Regions from separate parts of the Burkholderia sp. YHN3-13 genome, predicted to be linked through region 4. Evidence: predicted binding sites of a transcription regulator. Region 4 holds the regulator's gene; each other region holds the start of a gene.
The links. The regulator HrcA, encoded in region 4, represses chaperone genes, less so after heat shock. The targets are predictions, from matches to a motif close to TTAGCACTCNNNNNNNNNGAGTGCTAA.
Positions count from the first base shown of each region.

Region 1 (5,982 bases), on a different contig from region 4:
TGTCCTGCGCCTCGATGCCGCTCGCGGTGTTGAGCGTGCCGAGATTGCGCGCGCTCAGGTTGCTGCCGTGGATCTGCAGCGCGCTGACGTTGAAGGTGCCGCCGGGCAGGCCGATCGCCTTTTGCGTATCGACCGTCAGCGTCGCGGTCGTCAGCCCGTCATACGTGCCGCCGCGGTTCAGGCCGCCGCGCAGGTTCGCGAGGTATTCGCTGGTTTCGGTGATCTGCAGCGTCGCGCCGTACTTGCCGAGCCACGGGCGGATGCCGCCCATGTCGCCGAGCAGGCTCTGGCGCGTCCAGATGCCGGTCCACATGCCGGCCGGCTTCGCCTGGATCGCGAGGTCGGCCTCGGGCGCTTCGGGCTGCGCGTCGACCGACGCGGCGGCGAACGCAGCGCCGCTCGCGAACGATGCGCACGCGAGGACGGCCGCACAGGCGGCGGGGCGCATCCGGGTGCGGACGCGGTCTCCATGGAACGACGCAACCTTCATATCAAATTCCTGGTTCTAATTGGTTTGGAGTCCTGCTTGTCGGTCGCTGTCCCGACGCTCGGCACCGATCGGCCAGGGCATGAAGAAGAGCGCAACGCGGCGCATCGTAGGAGTGTCGAATGGGAATGTCAATGTAAACGAGAATGATTCGCATCTAAATTACTGAATGTAATGGGAGGGCTTACGGATGGGGGCCGACGGGTGTTTTTCGAAAGAAAAAACGTAAATATCGGCGTAATGAAAATGAATGCTTCGATGCGGGGCGATGGATCGCCGGCAGGGGGGGCGGGACGGGCACCGGGCGCGTTGTGGCTGACGGAATCGGCGCCTGCGCGGGTTTTTCGATGCGATGTCGCCGGTCGCAGGAACTCCGTGCTTACCCGGTGTCCAAACGGGGCTGGATGCGATTCGCGGGCCGCGCGGGCTCGCCCGCCAAGCCGGGTAGCGTGGGTCAGGGTTTTGTTTTAAAAGGATTTTTCGTGATTTTCGGGTATTTTCCCCGCTTCCGTGCCGCGTTGAAAATTCGTCCGGTTTCCCTTCTTGAATTTGTCAAAACCCGTCCATATAATTAGCACTCGCTGCACGAGAGTGCTAACAATTCTCTGCCGGGCGACAAGCCGGGCAGATTCCCTAAGCGTTCTTCAATCTCAGTCAAGAGAGGAGTGAATATGAACCTTCGTCCTTTGCACGATCGCGTGATCGTCAAGCGCCTGGATCAGGAAACCAAGACCGCCTCGGGCATCGTCATCCCCGACGCCGCTGCTGAAAAGCCGGACCAAGGCGAAGTCCTGGCCATCGGCCCGGGCAAGCGCGACGACAAGGGCGCACCGATCGCGCTCGACGTGAAGGTTGGCGATCGCGTCCTGTTCGGCAAGTACGCAGGCCAGACCGTGAAGGTCGACGGCCAGGAACTGCTGGTCATGCGCGAAGAAGACATCATGGCCGTGGTCAACGCGAAGTAAGCGTCCTCCGACGGTACATATTCCCAAGAATTCAAGGAGTTAGAAGATGGCAGCTAAAGACGTCGTATTCGGCGATTCCGCCCGTTCGAAGATGGTCGAAGGCGTGAACATTCTCGCCAACGCAGTCAAGGTCACGCTGGGTCCGAAGGGCCGCAACGTGGTGCTCGAGCGCAGCTTCGGCGGCCCGACGGTCACCAAGGACGGTGTGTCGGTCGCGAAGGAAATCGAGCTGAAGGACAAGCTCCAGAACATGGGCGCGCAAATGGTCAAGGAAGTCGCTTCCAAGACCAGCGACAACGCAGGCGACGGCACGACGACGGCAACCGTCCTCGCGCAATCGATCGTTCGCGAAGGCATGAAGTACGTCGCATCGGGCATGAACCCGATGGACCTGAAGCGTGGTATCGACAAGGCAGTCGCAGCGGCTGTCGACGAGCTGAAGAAGATCAGCAAGCCGTGCACGACGAACAAGGAAATCGCACAGGTCGGCTCGATCTCGGCGAACAGCGACACGTCGATCGGCGATCGCATCGCTGAAGCGATGGACAAGGTCGGCAAGGAAGGCGTCATCACCGTCGAAGACGGCAAGTCGCTGGCTGACGAACTCGACGTCGTCGAAGGCATGCAATTCGACCGCGGCTACCTGTCGCCGTACTTCATCAACAACCCGGAAAAGCAAGTCGCCGTCCTCGACAACCCGTTCGTGCTGCTGCACGACAAGAAGGTGTCGAACATCCGTGATCTGCTGCCGGTGCTCGAGCAAGTCGCGAAGGCTGGCCGTCCGCTGCTGATCATCGCCGAAGACATCGAAGGCGAAGCGCTCGCAACGCTGGTCGTGAACAACATCCGCGGCATCCTGAAGACCGTTGCGGTCAAGGCGCCTGGCTTCGGCGATCGTCGCAAGGCGATGCTGGAAGACATCGCGATCCTGACGGGCGGCCAGGTGATCGCCGAAGAAACCGGCCTGACGCTCGAGAAGGCAACGCTGGCAGAACTGGGCCAGGCGAAGCGCATCGAAGTGGGCAAGGAAAACACGACGATCATCGACGGCGCAGGCGAAGCCGTGAACATCGAAGCACGCGTGAAGCAAGTGCGCGCGCAAATCGAAGAAGCGACGTCGGACTACGACCGTGAAAAGCTGCAAGAGCGCGTGGCCAAGCTGGCCGGCGGTGTTGCAGTGATCAAGGTCGGTGCTGCGACCGAAGTCGAAATGAAGGAAAAGAAGGCACGTGTCGAAGACGCACTGCACGCAACGCGCGCAGCTGTGGAAGAAGGCATCGTGGCAGGTGGCGGCGTTGCGCTGATCCGCGCTCGCACCGCGATCGCAGGCCTGACCGGCGCGAACGCCGACCAGAACGCCGGCATCAAGATCGTGCTGCGCGCGATGGAAGAGCCGCTGCGCCAGATCGTCACGAACGGCGGCGAAGAAGCCAGCGTCGTGGTGGCGGCCGTTGCTGCAGGTACGGGCAACTACGGCTACAACGCAGCAACGGGCGAGTACGTCGACATGGTTGAAGCCGGCGTCGTCGACCCGACCAAGGTCACGCGCACCGCACTGCAGAACGCAGCGTCGGTTGCTGGCCTGCTGCTGACGACGGACGCAGCTGTCGCAGAACTGCCGAAGGAAGACGCACCGATGCCGGGCGGCATGCCGGGCGGCATGGGCGGCATGGGCATGGACATGTAATCGACCTCGGTCGATGGTGTCCGGGACGCGCAGCGATGCGCGTTCCAGCCAAAAGAAAAGACCCGCAGCGATGCGGGTCTTTTTTTATTGGTGCGAGGATCTTGATGTGCGTGCGGGGCGGCCGGAGGCGTTGCGCCCGCAGCGGCGCGGCAGGTGCGACGGCGGGGCATGCCCGCCGTGCTCGCGTTAATGCCGGTGCGACGTCCGCGATACCGGATCGGCCTTCACGGCCGGCGGCGTATCCGATTCTTCATTGCTGCGCGCCCAGAAGAACCGGTCGGGCAGGTAGGCGCCCATGCCGGGCCGGAACGCGTCGCGCACGGCCTGGTACAGGTACTCCTGCGCCTCGCGCACCGCTTCGGGCGGTTCCTGGCCGTTCGCGAGCAGCGCCGCGATGGCCGCGCCGAGCGTATCGGTGATGCCCATCAGCCGGTGCGGCGAGCGATCCCACATGTCCTCGCGAAGCTGGCCTTCCTCGCCGTACAGCGTGTTGACGAGCCGGTGCGAGCCCGTCTCCGACGACAGGATGTACTCGCAGCCCTGCGACAGCAGGTGCGACACGGCGGCGTCGAGATTCGGCGCCTCGGCGTCGCCGTCCGGCTGCGCGAGCGCGATCAGCGTGGCGTGATCGGCGACCAGCAGCGTGGTTTGCGGCGCCAGCAGGTCGGCGATCGACTCGCGCAGGTCGTCGGCCGCGAGCACGTGCTCGTCGTCGAGCGTGAAATCCGGCGCGAGCACGAGCGGCACGCCGTCGTAGTCGGCGACGACCTCGGCGATCGCACTGACGACTTCCGCGCGCGTTGCCGCGCCGATCTTGAACGCGGCGACCGGCATGTCCTCGAGCAGCATGCGCGCCTGGGCGGCGACGACTTCGGGGTCGAGGCCGGTCACTTCGTCGCAGGCGGCGGAGTCGCGCACGGTGTAGCCCGTCAGGACGGACACGCCGTGACAGCCCATGCTCGCCAGGGTCATCAGATCGGCTTGGAGGCCGGAGCCGCCGGTGGGATCGGACAGGCCGAAGGTGAGGACGATCGGAGGGGCGTTGCTGGACATGTAAAAATGGGGCAAGAGAAAAACGGAAAGCGACGGAGATGCGGACCGCGAGGCGAGTGGCCGTTTTCGGCCCTGTGTTGCCCGGCAGGCCGCACTTTTCAGCCATTATGCGGTGGAATCCGGCCCGCACGACGGATTTTTTAGCGCAGCGCAACGTAGTCGCCGTCCTCCAGCGCGATTGCTAGGCAGTCCGGCCCCGACACGGTACCATCATGGCTCCCGAATTTACCGACTTTTCCCGACGCGGCTAAGATGGAATACAAGAGCTGGATGTGCCTGATTTGTGGCTGGATTTACGACGAAGAAGCCGGGCTGCCGGAAGAGGGCATTGCCCCGGGCACGCGCTGGGAAGACGTCCCGATCAACTGGACGTGCCCCGAATGCGGCGCCCGCAAGGAAGACTTCGAGATGGTCCAGATCTGATCGGACCGCTGGCCCACGGACACTCCGCTCCGGCCTCGCATCGGCCCGGCGCTCGCGCGCCGCGGTTCGGGCGAGCGACTTGACGATGACAGGCGCGCGTGTCCATGACGTCCGATCCGGCGAACGTTCCCCACCCTGACGCACTGCCCAACCCGCGCGGCGGGGCCGTGCGCGCGGCCGACGCATGGCTTGCGGCGGCCGCCGACGCATTCGGGCGGCACGACGATGCGGCTGCGCCGCTGTCCGCCGCCGCGGCGGTGCTGGCGGAAGCCGGCTGGCTGCCGGCCGCGCGGTTCGCCGGGCAACTGGCGGCCGCCGCGCCGCTGGTCGCCGCCGAGCCGACGTCGGCCGGCTGGCGTGGCGCGCTGCGCGACTTCCGCGCGGCCGTCGGGCGTCACAACCTGCGCGAGCTCGCGTGCTCGCCCGTTCTCCTCGACCATTTCCGTGCACTGCGCGCGCAAAGCGCCGCCGACCTGCGTGCCAGCGCGCCGCCCGACGCGCTCGCGCTGGTCGGCCGCGCGGTGCCGCCGGCCACGTTGCGCGCGCTGCCCGACGCGTTAGCGGCCCGGTTCCGCGCCCGCTACGAGCAGGCGCTGCTCGGGCTGCTGCGCGCAGAGCGCGGCGCGCCCGACGCGGCGCTGGACGAACTCGATGCGATGCAGGTCGCGCTCGCCGACGACGGGCCATACGATTTCTGGCGGCTCGCGAACGCGTGCCTGCGCGCGCTGCGCGCAAGCGGCGCGCCCGAGCTGAAACGCTTTCTCGCGCGGACCAACCTGCTGCTCGCCGAACAGGTGCGGGGCCGGCGCAGCGCGCCGCCCGAGATCGTGCGAGAGACGGTGGCGCTGCTGTGGCGCGATTTCGCGCTGTTCGGCGCCGCGGCCGAGGACGTCGCGCTCGTCGAGGTGCTGCACGACTACGGGCTGACGGTCGACTGGCACGTCGCCGGCACGCCGGCGTCCGAGGCGTTGTGGGAAGCCGATGCCGCGCGGGCCGAGCACGATGCGGTCGCCGTCGCGCCGACCCGCGCGCTCGGCGTCGTGACCGTCAACGCGCATGCGTACGAGGATTTCCTGCAGACCGCCGATGCGTCGATGGCCGACCTCGCCGCCGATCCGGCCCGAGCCGACGCAGGCGCCGCCTGGCACGCGTCCGGCGCCGCCTACCGGGTCGGGACGGCCGCGTGCGCGCTCGGGCTCGGCCACGCGGCACTGCTGGCCGATACGCTCGGCCTCGCATGGCGCCGTGCCGCCCACGGCATGCCGCTCGCGGACGGCGGCCTCGACGCGCACGGCCACGCGTCCGACATGCTGCGCGCGGCGCTGCTGAAGATCGCGGCCGGCGTCGCGCCGCCGGACCTCACCGCG
Region 1 covers NZ_JBVVNQ010000012.1:146-6,127, forward strand. The annotation lists partial or broken gene AC0KUR_RS24390 (carbohydrate porin) at 1-490, opposite strand, end outside; gene groES (co-chaperone GroES) at 1,159-1,452, shown strand; gene groL (chaperonin GroEL) at 1,499-3,139, shown strand; gene AC0KUR_RS24405 (hydroxymethylpyrimidine/phosphomethylpyrimidine kinase) at 3,326-4,192, opposite strand; gene AC0KUR_RS24410 (rubredoxin) at 4,445-4,615, shown strand; gene AC0KUR_RS24415 (hypothetical protein) at 4,720-5,982, shown strand, end outside.
Region 1: groES (co-chaperone GroES) is a predicted target of HrcA. The motif match lies at 1,059-1,085, and genes of this name have one in related genera.

Region 2 (5,982 bases), on a different contig from region 4:
ATTTGAGCGACATCAGGAGGATCAGCTTGACGATCAGCACCAGGGTGATGTCGCGGGCGAGGGTCGGTCCGCGTGCCCACGCGGCGATGCGCGCGCGCCAGCCGATCGTGCCGGGCGGCCGCGGGGAAGGCGGCGCAGGCTCTTTATTGATCGAGATCAAGGTGATTATCCTGAATCGATTTACGTCGGATTTGGGGCGACTTTACGTCGGATTTATGACGGCCGTGAAGCTGTTTTAATCCTTTTGCGCCTGACATGCCAATTTTAAAAGGACTGCTTTCCGATGCCGAGTGCTGCGCTGCGGCAGACCGTCGCGAAACGAGGGGCAAAAGTTGAGGCAGATCAAGGTTATGCGGAAGGGGCCCGCAAATGGCCGAATACCTGATGAATCAGCTCAATTAATCGGCGGAGAGACGGGAAGGGAAACGAGCGGAGAAACGGGAAGAGAAGCGGGAAGAGAAGCGGGAAGAGAAGCGCATGCGGAAGCGCGTGAAAGTCCGCTAAAAAGACGGGCGAAAAAAAACCGCTGCCGGTCGGGCAGCGGTTTTCGACGAGGCGCGCTCGAGCGCCGGGGATTTACGCGTATTCGGCGAGGGCCGTGCGCATCTTTTTCATTGCGCTCGCTTCGATCTGGCGGATGCGTTCCGCGGACACGCCGAATTCGGCGGCGAGATCGTGCAGCGTCGAGCCGCCCGAGCCGTCGTCGTCGACGTGCAGCCAGCGCGCCTCGATGATGCGGCGGCTGCGCGCGTCGAGTGCCTCGAGCGCCTGCGCGATGCCGTCCGTCTGCAGCATGTCGCGCTGACGCGCGGCGAGCACGGCGGTCGGCTCGTTGTGCGAGTCGGCCAGGTAGGCGATCGGCGCGTACGATTCCTCGCCGTCTTCCACCTGCCCTTCGAGCGCGATATCGCCGCCCGACAGGCGCGTTTCCATCTCGGTCACGTCTTCGCGCTTGACGTTGAGTTCCTGCGCGAGACCGTCGATTTCCTCGGGCGTCATCGCCTGCATGGACTTCTTGTGGCTGCGCAGGTTGAAGAACAGCTTGCGCTGCGCCTTCGTCGTCGCGACCTTCACCATGCGCCAGTTGCGCAGGATGTACTCGTGGATCTCGGCCTTGATCCAGTGGATCGCGTACGACACCAGGCGCACGTTTTGCGCCGGGTCGAAACGCTTCACCGCCTTCATCAGGCCGATGTTGCCTTCCTGGATCAGGTCGCCGTGCGGCAGGCCGTAGCCGAGATAGTTGCGTGCGACCGACACGACCAGACGCAGGTGCGACAGCACGAGGCGGCGCGCCGAGTCGAGGTTGTTGTCCTCGCGGAATTCGGTTGCGTACCGGCGTTCCTCTTCGGCGGTCAGCAGCGGAATGCGGTTGACGGCCTGGATGTACGCGTCGATGTTGCCGAGCTGGCCGGGCAACATCGATTGGGCTGCGAGCGCCAGCGAGCCTGCCGATTCGGCCTTGGCCGGCGTCGGGCTCAGGGTGTTCGGGAGGGTCAGGGCGTTGCTCACTAAAAACTCCTTTGGAATCAGGGACAAACCCCCGGTCTCGAATGAGATTCCGTGGGCCATCTTAGCACTCCCGGAAGACGAGTGCTAATCCTTAGAGCGGACGTGGGCATCCGAGTTCCCGTTTTTCTATCGAAGAAGTCGAATCGATAGTCTAATTTGCGACCCGGGGCGCGACGCGAAGTTCCGTAAACCGTTGTTTCTGATGGTAATCAGTAGACGATTTCGATTTTTGCCGTTTTGGAAGCAAGCCATTTCGCTTCGTGATGCCGATCCGAAAAGTCCTTTACCATACCATTCAGTTCGCTCGGGCCAGGCCGTCGCGGCAGGCTCCATTCAACCCAAAAAGTTGGAGTGTCAGATGAACAATAAGAAGAATCGCCGGCCCCGCAGCCGGCTTGCGCTGCATGCGTTGCTGGCGGCGTCCCTGCTGGGCGGATCGGGTGCGGCGTTCGCGGATCGATGGGGGATCCAGGCGGGCGGCGGGTTTTCGGATCGGCGCGGGATCGACAAGGGCGACCTGGGCGTCGTGTGGGATCCGGGCTGGAACTGGTGGCAGGTCGGCGGCTGGCACTTCGCGTTCGTCGTCGAAGGGCACGCCGGATACTGGCACACGGGCGGCAACGTCCACGGCAGCATCGGCGAATTCGGCGTGACGCCGTTGTTCCGCTTCATCAAGAGCACGGGCGAAATTCGCCCGTTCATCGAGGCGGGCGGCGGGGTCCGGCTCCTGACCCATCCGACGATCTCGAACAACTTCTCGCTGTCGACCGCGTTCCAGTTCGCGCCGACCGGGGGCGTCGGCGTGCAGTTCGGCCAACGGCAACAGTATCAGGTCGGCTACCGTTTTGAACATGTGTCTAACGCGGGTATCAAAGAGCCGAATCCTGGTATAAATTTCCACCAGTTCTACGTGCAGTACAACTTCTGATCCGCACGCCCGCGCACGGCGGGCGCGTTGCCGAGGAGTCAGGCGATGGCGAAGGTGATCGATGCGATCCGCGCGCTCGAGCGCGATCGGTTCCGGGCGATGGTGGACGGGGACGGCGAGGCGCTCGGCGCGCTGCTGTCGGACAAGGTGTTCTTCGTGCACACCAACGGCAAACGCGAAACCAAGCAGCAGTTCATCGATGCCATCGTCGCCGGCCGCCGCCGCTATCGCCAGATCGAAATCCAGTCGCAGGACGTGCTGCCGGTCGGCGGCGAAACCTGCGTCGTCACCGGGCGCGCGTTGATCGAGATGGAAACGAACAACGGCGGCTTGGTCTTCCCGATCGCTTATACGTCCGTCCACACCGAGGAACAGGGGCGCTGGTGCCTGCTCGCGTGGCAGGCGACGCGGTGCGCGACCGAGACATGAGCGCGCGTCGCGCTCCTTTTCATGCCCCCGAATCGAGCGGCCTTCTGGGCCGCTTTTTGCTGGCCCGTGCGGCGCGGATCGCGCGGCGCACGGGCGGTCGTTCCGCTCGCTGACGTTTGAACGCTCGGTCGATGCGCGGCCGTCAGGCCGCCGCGCGGTGGTCCGTGCAGTGCCACGCCGATCGGTTGATCGCACTGACGACCGCGTCGAGCGCGGCGCTCGCCGCATCGGCATGCAGGCCGACGCCGTGCCGCAGCGGTGCGTCGCCGACCCGGCAGCCGACCGATACCGCGAACCGTCCGTCCGTCGCGCGCACCGATTCGCACGACGCGACGTCGATCGCGGCGCCGGCCGCCGCCGCGAAGGCCGCGGCGAATCGTCGCACGGCGTCCTCCGGCTCCGACTCGGTCGCGGCCGCGGGCGCCGCCGCGATCTCGCGGTTCTGCCAGCGCGCGCTGCCGCCGTGGCGCGCGGCCGGGCCGTCGGTCTCGAAGAATTCGCGCGTGAACAGCGCGCAGATCGCGTCGCCCGTCACTTCCTCGCCGGATGCGTCCGCGAGCGTCTGCACCGCGTGGCTGAATTCGATCTGCACGCGCCGCGTCGGCGTGAAGCCCATCCCGCGTTCGAGCAGGAACGTCGCGCCGCCCTTGCCGGACTGGCTGTTCACGCGGATCACCGCGTCATAGCTGCGGCCGAGGTCGGCCGGGTCGATCGGCAGGTACGGCACTTCCCAGACCGCGTCGGGGCGTTGCTGCGCGAAACCCTTGCGGATCGCGTCCTGGTGCGAGCCCGAGAACGCGGTGAACACGAGGTCGCCCGCGTACGGGTGGCGCGGGTGCACGGGAATCTGGTTGCAGCGTTCGACGACGCGGCGCACCGCGTCGATGTCGGAGAAGTCGAGGCCCGGGTCGATGCCCTGCGTGTAGAGGTTCAGCGCGAGCGTGACGAGATCGACGTTGCCGGTGCGTTCGCCGTTGCCGAACAGGCAGCCCTCGATGCGGTCGGCGCCCGCGAGCAGCGCGAGTTCGGCCGCCGCCACCGCGGTGCCGCGGTCGTTGTGCGGATGCACCGACAGCACGATGCTGTCGCGATACGCGAGGTTGCGGTCCATCCATTCGATCTGGTCGGCGAACACGTTCGGGCTTGCGGCTTCGACGGTGGCCGGCAGGTTGACGATCATCTTGTGGTCGCGGGTCGGGCGCCACGTCTGCGCGACCGCGTCGCAGATCTCGCGTGCAAACGTCAGCTCGGTCATGCTGAAGGTTTCCGGCGAGTACTGGAAGGTCCACTGCGTGTCGGGGCGCGCGTCGGCGTGCGCCTTGATGATGCGCGTGCCGTCGATCGCGAGCGCCTTCACGTCGTTTTTCGACATCCCGAACACGATGCGGCGGAACGACGGGCACACCGCGTTGTACAGGTGCACGATCGCGCGCGGCACGCCTTCGAGCGCGTCGAACGTGCGGGCGATCAGGTCCTCGCGCGACTGCACGAGCACCTCGATCGTCACGTCGTCGGGAATCCGCTGGTCGTCGATCAGCTTGCGGACGAAATCGAAGTCGGTTTGCGACGCCGACGGAAAACCGACTTCGATCTCCTTGAACCCGATCGCCACCAGCATCTCGAAGAATTCGAGCTTCTGCTCGATGCTCATCGGCTCGATCAGCGACTGGTTGCCGTCGCGCAGGTCGGTGCTCATCCACACGGGCGCGCGCTCGATGGTGCGGGACGGCCAGCGGCGGCCATTGAGGCGGACGGGTTCGAACGGACGGTACTTGTCTTGCGGATTGCGCTGCATCTTCTGGACCTCGGGTCTCAAGTCGCGAGCGAAGACGGGCGGCATGAGCGACGGTTGGCGCTGCCTCGCATCGCCGCGCGCCATTGCGCCGCGGATGCGGATGATCTTCGCGAATCGGCCGACGGATAGACGGACGAATGCTGACGACTTCGGTTGTAAAAACTGCGAGAGGGGTACTGCGAGGAACTGCTGGGAGGGACCGTGCGGACAGCACACGGCGCTACGACAGCCTTAGGCTAGTCGTAGCGATAGCGGCCGCGCTAGGCGGCCGGAGGTAATTCGGAGGGTGTTCGGAAAGGAACGCATGGCAGTCACTCTATGCCAGGATGCGGGCGCGTGTCAAATGGTCGGGACAAAGGGGCCGGTCGCGGCCGCGTCGTCAGCGTGCGATGCGCGCGATCTCCACGATCGTCGCGACCTGCCGCGCCACCGTGTCCGGCACCGGCACCTCGCCGCGCAGCACGGCGTCCGTCCACGCGGCCGTGGTCGCCGCATCGCGCGCTTCGGGCAGCGCGACGGGCGGCGCATCGGTCGAAGAACGCTCGGCCTCGATCAGTGTGTCGCACACGCCGTCGTGCAGCCAGTCGACCTGCACCTGGCGCCGCGTGTCGGCGACGGCTTCGCCCTCGGTGCCGCGCGCGAGCAGCGCGCCGCCCAGCGCGGCGTCCGGATGATCGCGAAACAGTTGCGCGAGGCTGTCGCGGTACGGCGGATGCGTGTAGTTGACGAGCCGCAGCCCGGCCGGCGCGAACGGCTGCAGGATCTTCACGAGCGTGTGCGTCGAGTTGCGTACGCCGAGCACGCTGCGCATCGACAGCAGGCGGGCGATGCGCGGCGCCAGGACGCCGATCGGTGCGAACGCGACGCGGCGCTCGGCCAGCATGTCCTCGATCGCATCGTGCGACGCCGACGGCGCGAGCGACAGCGCGGAGAAGATCTCCGCGCTCGTCACGCGACCGGGATCGCGCTCCACGCCGTGCACGAGCGCCGGTACGCCTTCGCGCGCGAGCAGCAGCGCGAGCAGCGGCACGAGGTTCGGCTGCTTGCGCGCACCGTTGTAGCTCGGGATCGCGACCGGGCGGAACGCGGCGTCCTGCACGTGCACGGGCTCGAACGACGCCTGCGCGGCGGCGAGCATCGCGGCCAGTTCGTCGGCGGTTTCGCCCTTCAGCCGATAGGCGATCAGGATCGCGCCGAGTTCGACGTCCGACACGCGTGCGTCGAGCATCGCGCGGTAGAGCGCGAACGTGTCCTCGGCGGACAGCGCGCGCGCGCCGTTCGGGCCGCGGCCGATTTCCTTGATGAAGCGGGCGCAAGG
Region 2 covers NZ_JBVVNQ010000006.1:37,943-43,924, reverse strand. The annotation lists gene cydP (cytochrome oxidase putative small subunit CydP) at 1-160, opposite strand, end outside; gene rpoH (RNA polymerase sigma factor RpoH) at 577-1,512, opposite strand; gene AC0KUR_RS15940 (acyloxyacyl hydrolase) at 1,871-2,440, shown strand; gene AC0KUR_RS15935 (nuclear transport factor 2 family protein) at 2,486-2,869, shown strand; gene leuA (2-isopropylmalate synthase) at 3,012-4,664, opposite strand; gene ybiB (DNA-binding protein YbiB) at 5,044-5,982, opposite strand, start outside.
Region 2: rpoH (RNA polymerase sigma factor RpoH) is a predicted target of HrcA. The motif match lies at 1,574-1,600, and genes of this name have one in related genera.

Region 3 (5,982 bases), on a different contig from region 4:
CGAAGTATCGGCGGGTTTCCGACAGCAGGTCGGTGTTGCCGCGCCGACAGAACACCACACCCGATCCTTCCTCCGTCAGCAGTTCGTCGATCAGCGATTCGGGTTGCCCGATATCGGCGAGGTGGACGTTCTGCACGCCGTGCGCGAGCGCATCGAGCGCGTCCCGCACGCAGGGCGCCGCATCGGCGGCCGGATGCTCGGCAAGCCATTGTTCGAGTTCCGTGATGCCGTACAGCCCGGCGAGCTCGCCGAGTTCGCGCAGCCATGCCCCGTCGACCATCATCACCAGCGTGACGGCACCGGTGCATTGCGCGAACAGGCTGCCGAGCCGTTCCGGGCGCAGCATGTGCGCGTGGCCCGCGTCGTCCGGTGCGACCGGCATCACGACGGGCACGAGTCCGTTTTCCAGGAAGGCGTTCAACGCGGCGCCGTCGAACCGTGCGACCGCGCTTGCCTGCGTGCGGTCGGGTGCCGCGCGGGCGACCAGCAGGCCGCCGTCGTGACCGTCGATGCCGATCGCCCTAGCACCGTGACCGCCGATCAGGCGCACCAGTTCGTGATTGACGCCGGCCATCGCGGCATGCGCGGCCTCGACCGATTGCGTATCGGCCGCGGCCGGCCCGCCCTGGACGACGACCGGACGAACGCCGGTGAGCGCAAGCAGCGCGACATCCTGTGCGAAGGCCGCACGGGTGCGTGCATCGCTCGCGGCGCCGCCATCGACGATGACGACGGTCCGCCCGTGCAGCGCCTGCATGAACGGCAGCGAGCGAGCCAGGCCGGCTGCGCGTCGCGACATGAGCGTGGGACTTTCAGGGTCTGGGAACATGGGAGTCCGAATGAATGGAGGGAGGTGCCTGTCGCCGTTCGACGCGGCGTCAGTGTGTGCGTTGCATCAGCAGGTGAAGCTCGCCGGGCGTTCGCGCATCGCGCGACGCGTGCCGGAACGCGCGCTCGCTGAAACACCGTGCCGCGTCGGCGAGCAGTTCGAGGTGCGTGCGGTCGTCCGCCCGCGGCAGGACCAGCACGATGAATTCGCGCACGGGCTTGCGGTCCGGCGCGTTGAACGCGAACGGATAGAGCGCGCGGACGAACAGCGCGACCGCCGAGTCGAGCCCGTCGACCCGCGCGTGCGGAATCGCGACGCCCTGGCCGAGACCGGTCGAGCCGAGCTGCTCGCGCCTGGCGAGTTCGGTCCGGATCCGTTCGGCGGATACGCCGCCGCTGCGCGCGATATGGCGCGCGACGAGGTCGAACAACTGGGTCGCGCTTTCGGCCGGGACGTCGAGCAGGATGTTGTCCACCGGGCAGGCGTCGGCGAGCCGAGCTGCGGACGGCGTGCCGCCGCGCGGGCGGGGAAGGTCGGGTTGGCCGCCCACGGCGGCCTGCTGCGTTTGCATGCGGATTGCTCCGTGTCGGGATGACAGGGAAATCCTAGACAAAGCCGCATAAAGACAGTGTCAGAGACAGGGGGGCCGGTATTAAAATTTCATATCGACCGACGATGGAACCGGGCCCGCTACGGACTGGCTCACGTACCCGACAAAACGAACGGCAGCGTGGTCAGCAGGAAGACCGAAATGCCGACGACCGGCGCGCCGAACGCGATCGCCGCGAACGCCACGGCGGCGCTGGTCAGCACGAGCGTTCTCGATACCCGGCGATGCCGGTCGTGCGCCGTTGTCCTGCTGTCGCGGATTGCATCGGTCCGCGCGCCGATCACGTGTTTCCAGAACGTCAGGCCCAGCATGATTGCTCCTGTATGAAAGACGAGCGGGACGCGGCGCGTGATGCGCCGCGCAAGCGTGTCAGCTGCGCTCGAGCTTGAGCACGCGCGAGATCTGCGCGGCGGTGAAGCCGCTGTTGCGCACGTAAGGCGCGCAGTCGAGCGGCGCCGTGAGCGATTCGCTGACGACGTACCGGCCGACGAAGCGGTAGGCATCGGTTGCCGTCTTGATGAACACCGGAATCGCATCGCGTTGCGCGGCGAGCGTCCTGCCGGCCGAGCGCGCGGACGCGCTGCCGTCGCAAAGGATCACGTCGGGCGCGTGCGGATTGAGGTCCGCGCGAAGGCAGGCGGCCACGACCTTGCCGTTCTTCGTCGGCAGGAAACCCTGCTTGCTGCCGCCGCAGGCGGTGTGGATGAATTCGCGTGTGTACTGCTTGTCAATCTCGAACATGACCGGGCTCCGGTAACGGAAATTTCTCTGAATAAAATTCAGGTATGCGTAGTAAATGAGTTGGACCGGCGGATCGATGACGCTTCGTTGCACAGGATGTGCCGCGCACACGCTCGAGCGCATGCATTCCCGATGCGCGGTGATCGCATCGACGTCGTGTTCAGGCGTGCACGGAGAGGACTACGGCGCGCACCGTCCGCCAGGCGGCAGGACGATGGCTCGGGAGGGAGGCACAGGCGTCCTGCCTGTCAGGCAGAAAAGCAACTCGGAGGACGAGGACTTCGGAGGCGCATGTCGCGTGCTCGGTGGTGGATGGCGAACCCATTCTAGTGAACGTATTCGCCGGCGCAAGTAAAAAGGTCGTAAAGGCGTGAGAGCGGTGTGTCGGTGCCCGGTTCGACCTGCCGGCCACCGCATTTCGCCGCTTCCATGCAACAACGCGTGACGACTTGCGTCGCCACGCGTTACGCGTCCTGCCCGGCTGCGCGCGCCGGTGAACCGGCGCGCACGGCCCGTCGTCAGAAATCGAAGCCCGGCCCGCCCGCACCCGGGCCGCCCGGTGCGGCAGCCGGCGCCGCATCCTTCGGCGCTTCGAACACGGTCGCATCGGTCGTCAGCAGCAGCCCGGCCACCGACGCCGCGTTTTGCAGCGCCGTGCGCGTGACCTTGGTCGGATCGAGCACGCCCGATTCGACGAGATCGCCGTACTCGCCCGTCTGCGCGTTGTACCCGAAGTTGCCCGTGCCTTCCGCGACCTTCGCGACGACGACGCTCGCTTCCTCGCCCGCGTTCGTGACGATCTGGCGCAGCGGTTCCTCGAGCGCGCGCAGCACGATCTTGATGCCCGCATCCTGGTCGGCGTTCACGCCTTTCAGTTCGCGGATCGCCTGCCGCACGCGGATCAGCGCGACGCCGCCGCCCGGCACGATGCCTTCCTCGACGGCCGCGCGCGTCGCGTGCAGCGCGTCGTCGACGCGGTCCTTCTTCTCCTTCACCTCGATTTCGGTCGCACCGCCGACCTTGATCACGGCAACACCGCCGGCCAGCTTGGCCACGCGCTCCTGCAGTTTTTCACGGTCGTAATCGGACGTCGCCTCGTCGATCTGCACGCGGATCTGCTTCACGCGCGCCTCGATGTTCTTCGCATCGCCCGCGCCGTCGATCACGGTCGTGTTTTCCTTGCCGACCTCGATGCGCTTCGCCTGGCCGAGCTCGGCGAGCGTCGCCTTCTCGAGCGTCAGGCCCGTTTCCTCCGCGATCACCTGCCCGCCGGTGAGGATCGCGATGTCCTCGAGCAGCGCCTTGCGGCGATCGCCGAAGCCCGGCGCCTTGACCGCGACCGTCTTCAGGATCCCGCGGATGTTGTTGACGACGAGCGTCGCGAGCGCTTCGCCTTCGACGTCTTCCGCGATGATCAGCAGCGGCCGGCCCGACTTCGCGACCTGTTCGAGCACCGGCAGCAGGTCGCGGATGTTCGAGATCTTCTTGTCGTGCAGCAGGATGTACGGGCTTTCGATCTCGGCGATCTGCTTGTCGGGATTGTTGATGAAATACGGCGACAAGTAGCCGCGGTCGAACTGCAGCCCTTCGACGACGTCGAGCTCGTCGGCGAGCGACTTGCCGTCCTCGACGGTGATCACGCCTTCCTTGCCGACGCGGTCGATCGCCTCGGCGATGCGCTGGCCGATCGATTCCTCGCCGTTCGCGGAGATCGTCGCGACCTGCGCGATTTCCTTGCTCGTGGTGGTCGGCTTGCTGATCTTCTTCAGCTCGTCGACGGCCGCCGCGACGGCCTTGTCGATGCCGCGCTTCAGGTCGAGCGGGTTGAGCCCGGCCGCCACGTATTTCTGGCCTTCACGGACGATCGCCTGCGCGAGCACCGTGGCCGTCGTCGTGCCGTCGCCGGCTGCATCGCTGGTGCGCGACGCGACTTCCTTCACGAGCTGCGCGCCGATGTTCTGCAGCTTGTCCGCGAGTTCGATTTCCTTCGCGACCGACACGCCGTCCTTCGTGACGACGGGCGCGCCGAAGCTGCGTTCGAGCACGACGTTGCGGCCCTTCGGCCCGAGCGTCACCTTCACCGCGTTCGCGAGGATGTTCACGCCTTCGGTCAGTCTTGCCCGTGCGACGTCGCTGAAAATGATTTCCTTGGCTGCCATGATTGCGCTCCGTTATTGATTGACGACCGCGACGATGTCTTCCTCGCGCAGCACGAGAAACTCGTTGCCGTCCACTTTGACGGCCTGGCCCGCGTACTTGCCGAACAGCACGCGCTCGCCGATCTGCAGGTCGGGCACGATGCGCTGGCCGTCGGCATCCTTCCGGCCGGGGCCAACGGCGATCACTTCGCCCTGGTCGGGTTTTTCGGCGGCGCTGTCGGGGATCACGATGCCCGACGCGGTGGTGGTTTCCTGGTCGAGTCGCTTCACGATCACGCGGTCGTGCAAGGGGCGTAGGCTCATTTTTTCGTCCTGTGCTGATCTGTCGGATTGGGCTGGCACTCTTCAACAGAGAGTGCTGACGAGTATAAAAACGGGCAGCGGCGCGATCCAATAACGGATTTGCACAAGCATTCGCGTCGTCGTGCAAAGCGCAGGGACCCGGCTATTGCGACGCGGACTGCTGGGCGACCGGCGAGCAAATCGGGTGGATCGTCTCGCCGGCGAGCACGCGCTTCACGAACGGAATCGAATCGGCGAGCGACGCGTTCACGGTGCCGTTGTGTTCGCGGCCCGCGTACAGGTGTGCCTCGACCGTCGTGCCCGCCGCGCACGCGTCCTTCGCCAGCGCGAGTTCGAGCGGCGCCAGCCCGTCGTCCGCGCCCGCGCCGATGAAGACGGGGGTGGCGAGCTTCAGTGTCGGATATTTCAGGTAGTCGTCCCACCATGCTTTCAGCCGCGCATCGCCGCCCGGCTTGACCGTATTCGCGTGCGTGAGGTGCGCGAGCGCCGCGTCGTCCTCGAGCGACGCGAGGCAGCCGATGCGCGATTGCTCGAGAATCGGCAGCGCGCGGTCGGTCAACACTTCGTCGGCGCGCAGTGACGGGTCGATCTGCTGCGCCGACAGCACCGAGTAGAACTGGTACGCAAGCGTCGGGTCGACGCGGTCGGGATCGCGCCGGTAGGCCGTCTCGAACGGCGGCAACGACGCGAGCGTGGCACGCGACGCGTTGTAGATCGTCCCGGTCGCGACGGTCGCGCGGATCGCCAGTTCCGGCGCGTAGACGGGTGCGTAGCCGGCCGCCGCGATGACGGCCGAGCCGCCTTGCGACTGGCCGACGAGCACGACTTCGTTCGCGAGGCCCGGCACGCCGCCGAGCACCGCACGCACGCTGTCGAGCAGCGTGTAGCTGTTCGAGCGGTTGTTGAGCTGCGGATTCGGGCCGGGCGTGCCGAGGCCCTGGTAGTCGGTCGCGACCACCGCGAACCCTTGCTGAAGCCATGCGTTCAGGTAGCGCACGTCGCGATACGAGCGGCCGAACCACGACGGCGCGCAGATATCGGCCATCCCGAACGTGCCGTGCGCCCATGCGACGATCGGCCAGCCGCCGGCCGGCGGTGTGCCGCGCGGCACGAACAGCGCGCCCGACACCGCGATCGGCGTCCGGCCGCCGACGCCGTCGGTCGATGCATACAAGATGCGCAACTGCCGCGCGGCGCCCGCGAGCCCGAGCGTGGCCGGCAGTGGTTCGGAGCGCAGCAGCGCGCCGGGAGTGGCCGGGATGTCGCGGTCCCACGTGTAGAACGCGGACACGCGGCCGTCGCCCTGCAGCGGATCGGGCACGGGAACATGGCCGGGCGAG
Region 3 covers NZ_JBVVNQ010000001.1:813,766-819,747, reverse strand. The annotation lists gene AC0KUR_RS03650 (amino acid kinase family protein) at 1-829, opposite strand, end outside; gene AC0KUR_RS03645 (PTS sugar transporter subunit IIA) at 879-1,400, opposite strand; gene AC0KUR_RS03640 (hypothetical protein) at 1,532-1,750, opposite strand; gene AC0KUR_RS03635 (DUF6697 family protein) at 1,809-2,180, opposite strand; gene groL (chaperonin GroEL) at 2,699-4,339, opposite strand; gene AC0KUR_RS03625 (co-chaperone GroES) at 4,352-4,642, opposite strand; gene AC0KUR_RS03620 (lipase family protein) at 4,785-5,982, opposite strand, start outside.
Region 3: AC0KUR_RS03625 (co-chaperone GroES) is a predicted target of HrcA. The motif match lies at 4,675-4,701, and genes of this name have one in related genera.

Region 4 (5,982 bases):
CTCTCGATCGCGAACTTGTGCGCCTTCGACACGTCGTCCTGCGCGCGGCGGCGGACGTTCTCGGTCTCGGCCTTCGCCCGCAGGAAGCTTTCCTGCAGCTCGGCGACCTTGGCTTGAGCCTCCGCGAGCGCCGCGTCGGCGGCTTCGGCGGCGGGCGCGGCGCCTTGCGCCGCCTGCTTCTCGCTGCCGTTGTCTTCGGCCGATTGGGGTGCCGGGTTCTCTTGCGTGTTTTCCATGTCGCTGAAAGTCGATTAGAGGTTGAAGCCAAATCGGCAATCGCCGGATCGTATAGATCGTATAACCGGCGGTACCGCACATTGCTGGTGCAGATAAGGGCGGAAACTGCGATTTCAAGAGGGTTATTCGCCGGCATTCTCCAATGCCGCGAAACAACCGCGCGTTTCGCCGGTGCATGCGCCGCATAGTCCGCCAGATCGGGCGAAACGGCCTGTAACAACGCTTACCGGGCAAGGACTAGCTCCGCACAGGCCGGCTGCACTACACTCCACTCAAGCGTCGGAAAAGCGTGTTTACCCTAGCTGACCGACGCCTTACACCACCTGGCGCCGTTTTCACCCTTGTGTTCGAGGGGAGTACCGTGAAACTGACCTTTGCGATATCGGTGGTCGCGCTGGTACTCATTGCCGGCACCACCACCATCTGCCTGTCGGGAGCCGTCACCGACCGCACGACCGAATACGGCAGCGCGCGGGCGACCTTCGACCAGATGTTCAGCTCCCACCAGAAAATCTGTCGATGATGCGCCGGTCGCGCTTCGTCGGCCGGCCGTGCAGTTCGGCCGCCGGCTCGCGATACGTGCGGCGCCGCTCCAGTTCGGCGAGCCGCGCGGCCCGCCCCGCTTCCGTTTCCTGGTAAAGCGTCTGCGCGACGCTCGCCGGCCCGCGGACGTCGCACACGCCCAGCACGGCAATGTGCCAGACGATGCCGTCGATCGCAATCTCGACCTCGTCGCCGACCCGCACGTCCTTCGCCGGCTTGACCGCCGCGCCGCCGATCTTCACGTGCCCCTTGTCGACCGCATCGGTCGCAAGCGAGCGCGTCTTGAAGAAGCGGGCCGCCCATAGCCATTTGTCGATGCGCAGCTTCGCGCCCGGATCCGTGGAAATCCTGTAATTCATGTCGGCCTCCGCCGGGCCGCCCCAGGGAGGCTCGCCGCCCCGTCGGGCGGCGGCGAACCAGGCGGGCGTGAGAGTCGTTTCATCTCAGTTCACCGTCTCGGGCTGCGCGGCCTTGACCGGCCAGCCCTGCAGATTCTCGGCGACGATCTCGCCGAGCGCGCCGATCCACGCGTGCGCGCCGTTCAGGCACGGAATGCGGTGGAACGTCTTGCCGCCGCCGGCGAGGAACTCGTCGCGCACTTCCATGCCGATTTCCTCGATCGTCTCCAGGCAATCGGCCGTGAAACCGGGACAGAACACGTCGGCCCGCCGCACGCCGGCCTCGCCGAACTCGCGCAGCGTCGGCGCCGTGTACGGCTGCAGCCATTCGGCCTTGCCGAAGCGCGACTGGAACGTGACGCGGCACTCGGTCGTCGACAGCCCGAGCGCGGCCATCAGCAACGCGCCCGTCTGCTGGCACTGGTCGTGATACGGGTCGCCGAGGTCGAGCGTGCGCTTCGGCACGCCGTGGAAACTCAGCACGAGCTTGTCGCCGGCCGCGAAGTCGGGCCGGCCGTGCTGTGCCCAGTACTGGCGCACCTGCTCGGCCAGCGCGTGGATATAGGCCGGATGGTCGGCGTAGTGCCGCACCGTGCGGACTTCCGGCTGGTTGCGCATGCGCGCGAGCGCGTCGAAGGCGGCATCGAACGCGGTGGCCGTGGTCGACGCCGAATATTGCGGATACATCGGCATCAGCAGCACGCGCTCGACGCCCGCGCGCTTGAACTGCGCAAGCGCGTGCGAAATGTTCGGGCTGCCGTAGCGCATCGCGTAGTCGACCATCACGTGATAGCCGTTCGACGCGAGCAGGTGCCGCACGCTGTCGGTCTGGCGCTCCGAGTACACGCGCAGCGGCGAGCCTTCGGGCATCCAAACGGCCGCGTACTTCTTCGCGGAGGCGCGGCCGCGCAGCGGCAGGATCAGCGTGCGCAGCAGCACCTGCCAGACGGCCTGCGGAATCTCGACGACGCGCGGATCCGACAGGAATTCGGCCAGGTAGCGCCGCACGGCGCGCGGCGTGGGTGCGTCGGGCGTGCCGAGATTGATCAGCAGCACCCCGATGCGATGGGCAGCAGCGATGCTCGAAGGCGGCTCAAGATCGAAACGCATGGGCAAGAACGTGCTCGGGGCACGGGACCGGACGGCTCTCAATTATAGCGGGCCGCCCCTTGCCGTTCGGCCGACTGTCGGCGCGGGCGGCATGACGACATGATGACGGGGCGGGATCAGGTGCCGATTGCAGGCTATTGCTGGCTCAGCGTGAGCGACAGCAGGCGCGCGGTGATGTCGACGATCGGTATCACGCGGTTGTACGCCATCCGGGTCGGGCCGATCACGCCGAGCGTGCCGACGATCTTCCCGTTCACCTCGTAAGGCGCGGTGACGACGCTCATTTCCTCGATCGGCACGAGCGTCGATTCGCCGCCGATGAAGATCTGCACGCCCTGGGCGTGGCTCGACACGTCGAGCAGTTGCAGGAGGCCCGTCTTTTGGTCGAACACGTCGAACAGCTTGCGCAGCCGCGCCATGTCGGACGACAGATCCGCCACTTCGAGCAGGTTGCGCTCGCCGGAAATCAGCACGGTGTCCTCGGTGTCGGGCACCTCGGTACTGGCCGTCACGGCCGCGTGCATCAGCGTGGTCATGTCGCCGCGCAGCTGGTCGATCTCGTCGCGCAGGCGGCGGCGCACCTCGTCGAACGACAGGCCGGCGAAATGCGCGTTGATGTAGTTGGACGCCTCGGTCAGCTGCGACGGCGAATAGTCGCGCGGCGTCGCGAGCATGCGGTTCTGCACGTCGCCCTCGGGCGTGACGATGATCAGCAGGATGCGCTTGTCGGACAGGCGCATGAACTCGATCTGCTTGAACACGTGGCTGCGGCGCGGCGTCAGCACGACACCCGCGAACTGCGACAGGTTCGACAGCACGCTCGCGGCGGCGGCGACCACCCGCTGCTGCGGCTCGCCGGCCTGCAGCGTGTGCTGCACCTGCCGCGCGACGGCCTCGGCGTCGATCGGCGCCTCGACCGTCAGCATCGTGTCGACGAACAGCCGATAGCCGCGCGGCGTCGGCACGCGGCCGGCCGACGTGTGCGGGCTCGACACGAGGCCGAGCTCCTCCAGGTCGGACATCACGTTGCGGATCGTCGCCGGGCTCAGCTCGAGCCCGGAGTAACGGGACAACGTGCGCGATCCGACTGGCTGACCGTCGGCGATATACCGTTCGATCAGGGTTTTCAGGAGGGTTCGTGCGCGAGGATCTAGCATGGTGGAAAATTTTAGCGCAACCGCGCGACCGCGGCGAGTGGCGTCGGCCACCGTTGCGCGGGCCGGCCCGATCCGGCCCCGTCGGCGCACAGCCGGTTCTTTTCGTCAACGAGCTATGGTGTAATGCCGGCATGAAAACCGGTAATCAGTTCAATACTGTCGCGCTCGTCGGCCGGAGCAACACGCCCGGCATCGCCGAACCGCTCGCCACGCTGGCCGCCAGCATCGCGAAGCTCGGCTTCGAGGTCGTGTTCGAAGGTGACACCGCGCGCGAGATCGGCATCACCGGCTACCCGGCGCTCACCCCGGCCGAAATCGGGGCGCGTGCGGACGTGGCGGTCGTGCTCGGCGGCGACGGCACGATGCTCGGCATCGGCCGCCAGCTGGCGCCGTACCGGACACCGCTGATCGGGATCAACCACGGGCGGCTCGGCTTCATCACGGACATCGCGGCCGCCGACATGCACGCGCTCGTCCCGGTGCTGCTGTCCGGCAAGTTCGAGCGCGAGGAGCGCGCGCTGCTCGAGGCGCGGATCATGCGCGACGGCGAACCGATCTACCACGCGATCGCGTTCAACGACGTCGTCGTGAACCGCAGCGGCTTCTCCGGGATGGTCGAGCTGCGCGCGTCGGTCGACGGCCGATACATGTACAACCAGCGTTCCGACGGCCTGATCGTCGCGACGCCGACCGGCTCGACCGCCTACGCGCTGTCGTCGGCCGGCCCGATTCTGCATCCGCAGCTGGCCGGCGTCGTGCTCGTGCCGATCGCGCCGCACGCGCTGTCGAACCGGCCGATCGTGCTGCCCGACGACTCGAAAATCGCGATCCAGATCGTCGGCGGGCGCGACGTCAACGTGAACTTCGACATGCAGTCGTTCACGTCGCTCGAGCTGAACGACACGATCGAGGTGCGCCGCTCGAAGCACACGGTGCCGTTCCTGCACCCGATCGGCTACAGCTACTACGCGACGCTGCGCAAGAAGCTGCACTGGAACGAACACGCCTCGAACGAAGACGACAAGGCGTCCTGACGCCGCTCCGCCCGACACCATGCTCCGTCACCTCTCGATCCGCGACTTCGTCATCGTCGCCGCGCTCGATCTCGAATTCGACAGCGGCTTTTCCGTCTTTTCCGGCGAGACCGGCGCCGGGAAATCGATCCTGATCGACGCCCTTGCCCTCGCGCTCGGCGAACGCGCCGACGCGAGCGTCGTGCGCACCGGCTGCGGCCGCGCCGACATCACGGCCGAATTCACGCCGCACGACCGCGTCGCGCGCTGGCTCGACGAACACGCGTTCGACACCGAGGACACCGTGATGCTGCGCCGCGTGATCGACGCGAACGGCCGGTCGCGCGCGTTCATCAACGGCACCAGCGCGACGCTCGCGCAGCTGCGCGAACTCGGCGAAATGCTCGTCGACATCCACGGCCAGCATGCGCACCAGCTGCTGATGCGGCCCGACGCGCAGCGCGAGCTGTTCGACACGCACGCGGGGCTCGTCGCCGATGCGGCGAACGTCGCGCGCGCATGGCGCGTGTGGCGGGACGCGACACAGGCGATCGACGCCGCGAAGGCGCACGAGCGCGAACTGCAGCTCGAACGCGAAAAGCTCGCGTGGCAGCTCGCCGAACTCGACAAGCTCGCGCCGCAGCCCGGCGAGTGGGACGAAGTCAGCAACGAGCACAAGCGGCTGTCGCATTCGGCGAACCTGATCGAGGGTGTGCGCGGCGCGCTCAACGCGCTGTCCGAATCCGACGACGCGATGCTCGCGCAGCTCGGCGCGATTGTGTCGAAACTGCGCAGCCTGGCCGACTACGACACCGCGCTCGGCGACGCGCTCGCGTCGCTCGAACCGGCCGAGATCCAGCTGCAGGAAGCCGTCTATTCGCTGTCGCACTACGCGCAGCGCGTCGATCTCGATCCCGAGCGGCTCGCGCAGGTCGAGACGCGTCTCGATGCGCTGCACTCGACCGCCCGCAAGTTCCGGCTGCCGCCCGACACGCTGCACGAGGAACACGCGGCGCGCCGCGCGCAGCTCGCCGCGCTCGACGCGGCAGCCGATCTCGGCGCGCTCGAGGCCGCCCAGGCGAAGGCGCGCGAAGCCTATCTCGCCGACGCGCGGCACCTGTCCAAGGCGCGCGCGCAGGCCGCGAAGGCGCTCGGCACGGCCGTCACGGCCGGCATGCAGGAGTTGTCGATGGCGGGCGGCAGCTTCGAAGTCGCGCTCGTGCCGCTCGCCGACGGCGGCCCGCACGGGCTCGAACAGGTCGAATTCCGCGTCGCCGGGCACCCCGGCGTGCCGCTGCGGCCGCTCGCGAAGGTCGCGTCGGGCGGCGAGCTCGCGCGCATCAGCCTCGCGCTCGCGGTCATTGCCAGCGCGGCGAGCCCGACGCCGACGCTGATCTTCGACGAAGTCGACACGGGGATCGGCGGCGGCGTCGCCGAAGTGGTCGGCCGTCTGCTGCACCAGCTCGGGCGCGACCGCCAGGTGCTGTGCGTGACGCACCTGCCGCAGGTCGCCGCGCGCGGCGA
Region 4 covers NZ_JBVVNQ010000007.1:125,501-131,482, forward strand. The annotation lists gene grpE (nucleotide exchange factor GrpE) at 1-236, opposite strand, end outside; gene AC0KUR_RS18070 (hypothetical protein) at 599-760, shown strand; gene AC0KUR_RS18075 (RNA-binding S4 domain-containing protein) at 732-1,139, opposite strand; gene hemH (ferrochelatase) at 1,224-2,288, opposite strand; gene hrcA (heat-inducible transcriptional repressor HrcA) at 2,423-3,445, opposite strand; gene AC0KUR_RS18090 (NAD kinase) at 3,577-4,479, shown strand; gene recN (DNA repair protein RecN) at 4,499-5,982, shown strand, end outside.